One region of the Actinopolymorpha cephalotaxi genome, then DNA from elsewhere that is predicted to be linked to it. Evidence: riboswitches for the same ligand, from Rfam matches in the RefSeq annotation. Region 1 holds a riboswitch; the other holds the start of a gene.
The links. Region 1 has a riboswitch for cobalamin ahead of metE (5-methyltetrahydropteroyltriglutamate--homocysteine S-methyltransferase). Riboswitches for the same ligand answer to the same signal wherever they lie in the genome.
Positions count from the first base shown of each region.

Region 1 (4,078 bases):
CCTGGACCAAACCTGGAACGGCCGCGCCGCCGACACCGCCTTCGCCTACTTCCACGACCTGACAGGCCATCTCGACGCGATGGGCAACACCCTGCACCGGTGCGCGAAAGAGTACGAGCGGTTGACCCTGCTGGTCTGGTACGCCGTCAAGGGCCTGGGCGCCGGGCTGCAAGCGTTGATAGACCTCGCGCTCACCATGGCGATTGCCGCCGCTGCCGGCGGCGCCACGGCCGGCACCGGGTTCGGACCAGCAGTAGCGGCTGCGATCATCGCCCTGCAGGCCACCCGAATGATTCGAGTGTGGGACAAGATCGCGGACTACCTGACAGTGTTTGAAGCAGGAGTCTTCGGGGTTGGTGGTGTCGTCGCCGAACTGCGCTTTGTCGCAGAACACCTTCCGCAGCCACCGGCGAGTCCGGGGCTATCCACGGCTCCCCCGACTGGTGACTGGAATACACATGGCCATGGGTTCTGAGGAGCACCCGGGCCCGCCGTCGGAGTCGTATTACGAGAAGGAGTTCGCAGAGCTTCGGCGGCTCGCCGACGATCCCGGCCGTGAGCGTCTCCTCCGTCGGTCACTCGACATCCTCGCCGGTGACCGGAGCCGTCCCGTGCTGCGCGACTTCGCCGAGGACGTACGCCACGGGCGGATGGGCCTGGCCGAGGCCGCTGCCTCCTCCGCCTACACGGAGGAGTTCACCACCCACGTGCGCGGCTTCCTCGACTGGTACACCCAGCTGTCCGACGACGAGCGAGGGGCACAGGCCGCCGCCGGAGAGGCCTGTCTGGCGTCGCTCACCGAGAACGACGACCTCGAGGAGGCCTCATGAGGTCGTGGAACGCGGCCGGCTCACCACTCGGCGAGCGAGCCGTCGTCGCGGCGGAAGGTCGGCGTACGCCACCGGTGACCCACCTCCGCGGCCCGCGCGACCTCCTTCTCGTCCACCTCGATGCCGAGCCCAGGCTTGGTCGGCCGGGTGACGTAGCCGTCGGCGAACCCGAACACCGACGTGTCCACGAGGTAGTCAAGCAGGTCCGAGCCCTCGTTGTAGTGGATGCCGAGGCTCTGCTCCTGGATCAGCGCGTTGGGGCTGGCGAAGTCGACCTGGAGCGAGGCCGCCAGGGCGATCGGCCCGAGCGGACAGTGCGGCGCAAGGGCCACGTCGTACACCTCTGCCTGCGCGGCGATCCTGCGTACCTCCGAAATCCCACCCGCGTGGGAGAGGTCCGGCTGCGCGATCGCGATGCCCGCGGACAGCACGTCCTTGAAGTCCCAGCGGGAGTACAACCTCTCCCCGGTGGCGATCGGGATCGACGTGGACGAACAGATCTGGCCGATCTGGTCGGTCAGCTCCGGGACCAGCGGCTCCTCGACGAAGAACGGCAGATAGGGCTCGAGCAGCGGCAGGGTCCGCCGGGCCATGGCCATCGTGAACCGGCCGTGGAAGTCGATGGCGATGTCGAACTCCGGCCCGCACGCCTCCCGGATCGCCGCCACCCGGTCGACCAGGGCGAGACACTGCGCGGCGGTGTCCACCCGGCGCATCTCCCCGCCACCGTTCATCTTGATCGCGGTGAAGCCCTGGTTCTGCATGTTCTTCGCGGCGTCGGCCACCACGTCCGGGCGGTCACCGCCGATCCAGCCGTAGACCCGCATCCGGTCGCGCACGTGGCCGCCCAGAAGCTGGTAGACCGGCACGCCGTACACCTTGCCGGCGATGTCCCACAGGGCCTGGTCGATCCCGGCGACCGCGCTGGAAAGCACCGGGCCGCCGCGATAGAAGTTGCCCTTGCTGAGCACCTGCCAGTGCTCCTCGATGCGCAGCGGGTCCTGGCCGACGAGGTAGTCGGCCGCCTCGTCCACCGCCGCCGCGACGGTGTGCGCGCGGCCCTCGACGATCGGCTCGCCCCAGCCCGTCACACCCTCGTCGGTGTCGATTCGCAGGAAGCACCACCGGGGCGCCACGAGATAGGTCGTCAGGCCGGTGATCTTCACCCGCGGACTCCTTCCACGCATTCGTCGACGCGACCGACGACGGCCCGCACAGGTACCGGCGTCGGCATCGCGCACATCGGCGACGACGCTACCGGAGACACCACCGCGGTAGGCCATGCCCGGCCCCCCGCGACCGGACCCGGCCCACCGGCGGGGTGCCCGGCCCACCCGATCCCGGGGGGCTAAGGTCGGCGGTGCGGTTGGTTCACCGGTCTGCTCGCTCGGTCCGGTGAGGCAAGAGGGAACCCGGTGCGAGTCCGGGACTGCCCCGCAGCGGTGAGTGGGAACGAACGCCGTGAGATCGCACTGGGCGGCATCATCAGCCACCTGGGAAGCGACGGCCAGTAGGAACCACCGGTAGGCGACGACCCTGCCGGTACGCCCACGAGTCCGAAGACCTGCCATCCGTGCGTGGGCCACCCGGCCCACGGTGGTCCGTGGCCTCGAGGGAAGGCGATCGGACGACCGGCGTCATGGCGCCAGTCGTTCGACCTGTCCTCACCTCGTCCGCCCCGGGCCGTCCGAGTTCCCGAGGGAAGGACTCCATGGAAACCGTGCGTACGACCGTCCTCGGCTACCCCCGGATCGGGGCACGCCGTGAGCTGAAGCGAGCCACCGAGGACTACTGGGCCGGCCGGATCGACGCCGCGGCGCTGGACCAGGCCGCCGCCGCGCTGCGCCGCGACACGTGGGAGACCCTGCGCGTCGCCGGCGTCGATCTCGTCCCGTCGCACACGTTCTCGCTCTACGACCACGTCCTCGACCACGCCGAACTGTTCGGCGCCGTCCCCCGCCGGTTCGCCGGGCTGCAGGGCCTGGACCGGTACTTCGCGATGGCCCGCGGCGCCGAGGGCGTACCGCCGCTGGAGATGACGAAGTGGTTCGACACCAACTACCACTACCTCGTCCCCGAACTCGGGCCGGACACCACGTTCCGCACCGCCGGGGCGCGGTCCCGGCCGGTGGCGGAGTACCACGAGGCGGCCGCGCTGGGTGTCACCACCCGGCCCGTCCTGCTCGGCCCGCTGAGCTTTCTCCTGCTGGCGAAGCCCGCGGCCGACGCGCCGAAGGACTTCCGCCCGCTGGACCTGCTCGAACCCCTGCTGGACGCCTACGTCGGACTGCTGGACGCGCTGGCCGACGCCGGCGTGGAATGGGTCCAGCTGGACGAGCCGGTGCTCGCCGCCGACCGCAACGCAGCCGAGCTGTCCGCACTGAGGACTGCGTACGAACGGCTGGGATCGACCGCACACCGGCCGAAGCTGCTGGTGGCGACGTACTTCGGCCCGATCGGCCCGGCCCTGCCCGTCCTGGCTCGCACCCGGGTGGACGGCCTCGCCCTCGACCTCGTGGCCGGTGCGGCCGACGCGGACCGGATCGCCGCGGCCGGGCTCGGTGACCGCACCCTGGTGGCCGGGCTGGTCGACGGCCGGAACATCTGGCGTACCGACCTGTCCCGCGCCATGTCGGTCGCGGCGTCCCTGCTCGGCTCCGTCGGTGACCTGGTGGTCGGCACCTCCTCTTCGTTGCTGCACGTTCCGCTCGACCTCACTCTGGAAGACGACCTCCCCGACAGGCTGCGGGACCGGCTCGCCTTCGCCCGGCAGAAGGTCGACGAGGTGGTCCTGCTCGGACGTGCCCTGCGCGAGGGACACCACGGGGTCGAACGCGAACTCGCCGAGTCGTCGGCGGCAATCGCCACTGCCACGGACACGGTGGACGGCCGGGTCCGGGCCCGGCTCGCCAGCCTGGGTACGGGCACCGACCGGCGCGACTACGCCGAACGTGCCCGGCTGCAGGCCGAGACCGGCGGGCTGCCGCCGCTGCCGACCACGACGATCGGCTCCTTCCCGCAGACCGCGCGGATCCGACGGGCGCGGGCCGACCTGCGCGCCGGCCGGATCGACCAGGCCACCTACGACACCCGGATGCGGGCCGAGATCGACGAGATCATCGCGCTGCAGGAGGACATCGGCCTGGACGTGCTCGTGCACGGCGAGCCCGAACGCAACGACATGGTGCAGTACTTCGCCGAGCGCCTGTCCGGATATGCCAGTACCTCCCACGGCTGGGTGCAGTCCT
Region 1 is NZ_JACBZA010000001.1:3,879,796-3,883,873, forward strand. Features, by position in the region: gene FHR37_RS17095 (hypothetical protein) at 1-475, shown strand, start outside; gene FHR37_RS17100 (hypothetical protein) at 465-830, shown strand; gene dgoD (galactonate dehydratase) at 851-1,996, opposite strand; cobalamin riboswitch at 2,181-2,416, shown strand; gene metE (5-methyltetrahydropteroyltriglutamate--homocysteine S-methyltransferase) at 2,542-4,078, shown strand, end outside.

Region 2 (4,078 bases), 270 kb from region 1:
CGCAGCCGCTGGGGGATGCCGGCGGTGAGGAGCCACACCTCGTCGGACGCGGCGGCGATCCGGGCGTTCAGCACACCGAGCTCGTCGCGGAAGAGCCGGCCGGAGGAGGTGGCGGGCACGACCCCGCCGCCGACCTCGTTGCTGACCGCGACGACCGTACGGGTTGTCGATCCCCAGGCCGCGACCAGCGCGTCCACCTCCGCCGCCAGCACGGCGGCCGGGTCCCGCACCTCGTCGCCGGGCGGGCCGCCGGGGGAGTGGTGCTCGGTGCCGAAGCAGCCCGCCGCGTCCATCACGCCGGTCAGCCAGGTGGACAGGCAGTCGATCAGCAACGGTTCCGTACGCTCCGGGTCGTCGGCCTTCAGGTGCGCCACCAGGTCGGAGGTCTCGACCGTGGTCCAGTCCGGCGGCCGGCGTTCGCGGTGGGTGCGTACGCGCTCGGCCCACTCCGGGTCGCCGGCGGTGGGCCGCGGGCCGGTGGCGAGGTAGGTGACCGGCCCGCCCGCCCCGGCCAGCCGTTCGGCGGTCGTGGACTTGCCCGAGCGCGCTCCGCCCAGCACCAGGATCCGCCGCGGTCGCCGGGCGCTCCGAGCGTCCGCTCCGCCCGCGGCCACCTCGTCCAGGGTGGCGACCTCGCTCAGGACGACCGCCGCGGCCCGGACGACGGGCAGCGCCAGCACCGCGCCGGACCCTTCGCCGAGCCGCAGGTCCAGGTCGAGGACGGGCCGCAGCCCGAGCTCTGCCAGCGCCAGCCGTGCGGCTGGTTCGGCGGACACGTGACCGGCGACGAACGCGCCCACCGCGTCCGGCGCGAGCGCCCGGGCCACCAGCGCGGCGGCCCCCGCGGCGATGCCGTCCAGTACCACCGGCACCCGGGCGGCGGCCGCGCCCAGCAGGAAGCCGACGGTCGCGGCGTGTTCGAGGCCACCGAGTGCGGCGAGGACGCCCAGCGGGTCGGCCGGGTCGGGGCGGTGCAGGTCGAGGGCCCGGCCGACGACCGCGACCTTGGTCGCCCAGGTGGCGTCGTCGATCCCGGTACCGCGGCCGGTCACCAGCTCCGGCGTACCCCCGGTGAACGCCGCGACCAGGGCCGCCGCGGGAGTGGTGTTCGCGATGCCCATGTCGCCGGTCAGCAGACAGCGGCACCCCTGCGCCACCAGGTCGGCGGCGACGTCGATGCCGACCTCGACCGCCGCGACAGCCTCGGTCCGGCTCATGGCCGGCCGCTCGCTGAGGTCGTCGGTGCCCGCGCGTACCTTGCGGTCCAGCAGGCCCGGCGCCGGCGGGAGGTCGGCCGCCACCCCGACGTCGACGACCCGCACGCGCGCTCCGGCCTGCCGGGCGAGCGCGTTGACGACCGCGCCGCCGGACAGGAACGTCGACACCATCGCGGCGGTGATCTCCTGCGGCCACGGCGAGACGCCCTGCCGGTGGACGCCGTGGTCACCGGCGAAGACGGCGAGGCCGGCGGGCTCGGGTACCGGCGGCGGGCAGGTTCCGGCCAGCCCGGCTAGTTGTGCGCCGAGGTCCTCCACGACACCGAGTGCGCCGCGCGGCTTCGCCAGCGCGTCGTGCCGGGCGCGGGCCCGGGCCACCGCGCCGGCGTCCGGTGGACGGACGGCGCGCAGCGTACGGTCCAGCACCGAGCCGGAAGAGCCGACTGGGCCGACTGGTCCGACTGGGCCGATCGAGCCGTCGGAGTTCGACGGGCCGGCAGAGTTCACGGCAGCCACGAGTAGTCCCTCCACAGGAGTCCGCGCCCTGGATGGTCGTACCGACGAACGGAGTGTCCTGGCTCCCAGATCGTGGCTTCCGCTCCGGCCTTCCCACCGCTCGCGCGGCAGTGGCCTCTGCGTGGAGAGGTCGCTTCCTGGTGACAGTGGCGGGACCGCCCCGGATTCGCACCGGGTTCCTCCCTGTCGTCGGCGACCAGAATGGCACATGATCACGAACGGGCCGATGCGACCTGTCGGCCGGACGGACGGACGGTCGGCGGGGGAAACGGAGGCGGCGATGGAGTACACCACTCTCGGCGGGACCGGAGCGAGGGTCTCCCGGATCGGGTTCGGCGGCGCGACCCTCGGCCTGACGAACTACCTCGGACGGTTCGACCCCGACGACGCGGGCGACCGGTCGGCGATGTTCGCGGCGATCGAGGTGGCGCTGGACGGCGGCATCAACTACTACGACACCGCACCCGGCTACGGCGGCGGCGCGAGCGAGCGGGTGCTCGGCGAAGCCCTCCGCGGGGTGGACTCCAGCGGCGGCTGCCCGTTGTTCGTGGCCACCAAGGTGCCGTTCAGCATGGACAGTACGGATGCCACGCACGTGCGGGCGTCGCTGGAGGCCAGCCTGGAACGCCTCGGCCGGGACCATGTCGACCTGCTGCAGATCCACGGCGACTCGTTCACCACCGAGCAGACCGACGCCATCCTCGCACCCGGCGGCGTAATCGAACAGTTACATTCCGTCAAGTCTGAGGGCTTGACCAGGCATGTCGGCTTCACCACCGAGGACAACAACGACTCGGTCTACCGGCTGATCCGCAGCGGCCGGTTCGACACCGTGCAGGTCTGCTACAACCTCCTCTTCCAGCACCCGTACGACCCCACCCGGCCGTTCGGCAGCCTGCTCGAGGCCCGCCGGAACGGACTCGGCACGGTGACGATGCGCACCACCACCTCCGGGACGTTCCAGCGCTGGGTGGCGATGGTGAACCCCGCCGGCACCTTCGACTACTCGAGCGCGCTGGTGCAGTTCGTGCTGTCGAACCCGCACGTCGACGTGGCGCTGGTGGGGATGCGGGACCCGGACGTCGTACGCGCCAACCTCGCCGTCGCCGACGACCTCGCCGGACGGATCGACCTGACCGCGCTGCACGAGCGGTACGTGTGATGAAGTGACGCCATGGCAGTCTCGGCGACCTTGGCCATCAACCAGCTCACCTCCGAACGGCTGGCGGCCGGGCGGCCCGTCCTGCCCCTCGGGTTCGGTGAGGCCGGACTCCCGGTGCACCCGGACCTGGTGGCGGCGCTGACCGCGGCCGCGGCGGCCGGATCGTCGGGGAGCTACGGACCCGTCGCCGGACTTCCCGCGCTGCGCGAGGCCGCGGCGGGCTACTGGCGACGGCGGTGCCTGCCGACGACGGCCGCGCAGGTGGTCGCGGGCCCGGGCAGCAAGCCCCTGCTGTACGCCGTACTCCGGGCGCGCGCCGGCGGGGTCGCGCTGCCCCGGCCGAGCTGGGTGACCTACGCCGCACAGGCCCAGCTCCTCGGCCGCGAGGTGCACCACGTGCCGGCGCCCGACGGGCAGGGCGGCGTGCCCGACCCCGACCTGCTGGACGCGGCCGCCACCGCCGCGAGAGCCGCCGGCCGCCCGATCGGGCTGGTCGTGCTCACCCTGCCCGACAACCCGACCGGGACGCTGGCCGGCAGCGGCACGATCCGGGCCGTCGCCGACGTCGCCCGCCGGCACGACCTGCTGATCGTGTCCGACGAGATCTACCGCGACCTCGTCCACGACCCGATCCGGGAGTTCCTCAGCCCGGCCGAGCTGGCGCCCGAACGCACCGTCGTGACCACCGGCCTGAGCAAGAACCTCGCCCTCGGCGGCTGGCGGATCGGCGTCGCCCGGATGCCGGAGGGGCCGCTCGGCGACCGGCTCGGCGCCGAGGTGGCCGCCATCGCCAGCGAGGTGTGGTCCAGCCCGGCGAACCCGGTGCAGCAGGCGGCCGCGTGGGCGTTCGAGGAGCCCGACCAGCTCACCGAACGCATCGCCGCCAGCCGCTCCCTGCACGCCCGGGTGGCCCTCGCGGTCGCCGACCGGTTCGCCGCGGCGGGGGCGGCCGTGCACCCGCCGGCCGCGGCGTTCTACCTCTACCCGGACTTCTCCGCGTACGCCGGCCTGCTCGCCGAACGCTGGTCGGTCGGCACCGGCACCGAGCTCGCGGCCCTGCTCCTGGACTCCTTCGACGTGGCGACCCTGCCCGGTGCGGCGTTCGGCGACCCGGACGAGCGGCTGAGCCTGCGGGTCGCGACGAGCATGCTGTACGGCGAGGGCGAGCAGCGGGACAAGGCGC
Region 2 is NZ_JACBZA010000001.1:4,145,531-4,149,608, reverse strand. Features, by position in the region: gene cobT (nicotinate-nucleotide--dimethylbenzimidazole phosphoribosyltransferase) at 1-1,643, opposite strand, end outside; cobalamin riboswitch at 1,766-1,948, opposite strand; gene FHR37_RS18305 (aldo/keto reductase) at 2,014-2,895, shown strand; gene FHR37_RS18300 (pyridoxal phosphate-dependent aminotransferase) at 2,908-4,078, shown strand, end outside.
Region 2: linked by a shared signal. The riboswitch ahead of cobT (nicotinate-nucleotide--dimethylbenzimidazole phosphoribosyltransferase) and the one ahead of metE (5-methyltetrahydropteroyltriglutamate--homocysteine S-methyltransferase) in region 1 are both predicted to bind cobalamin.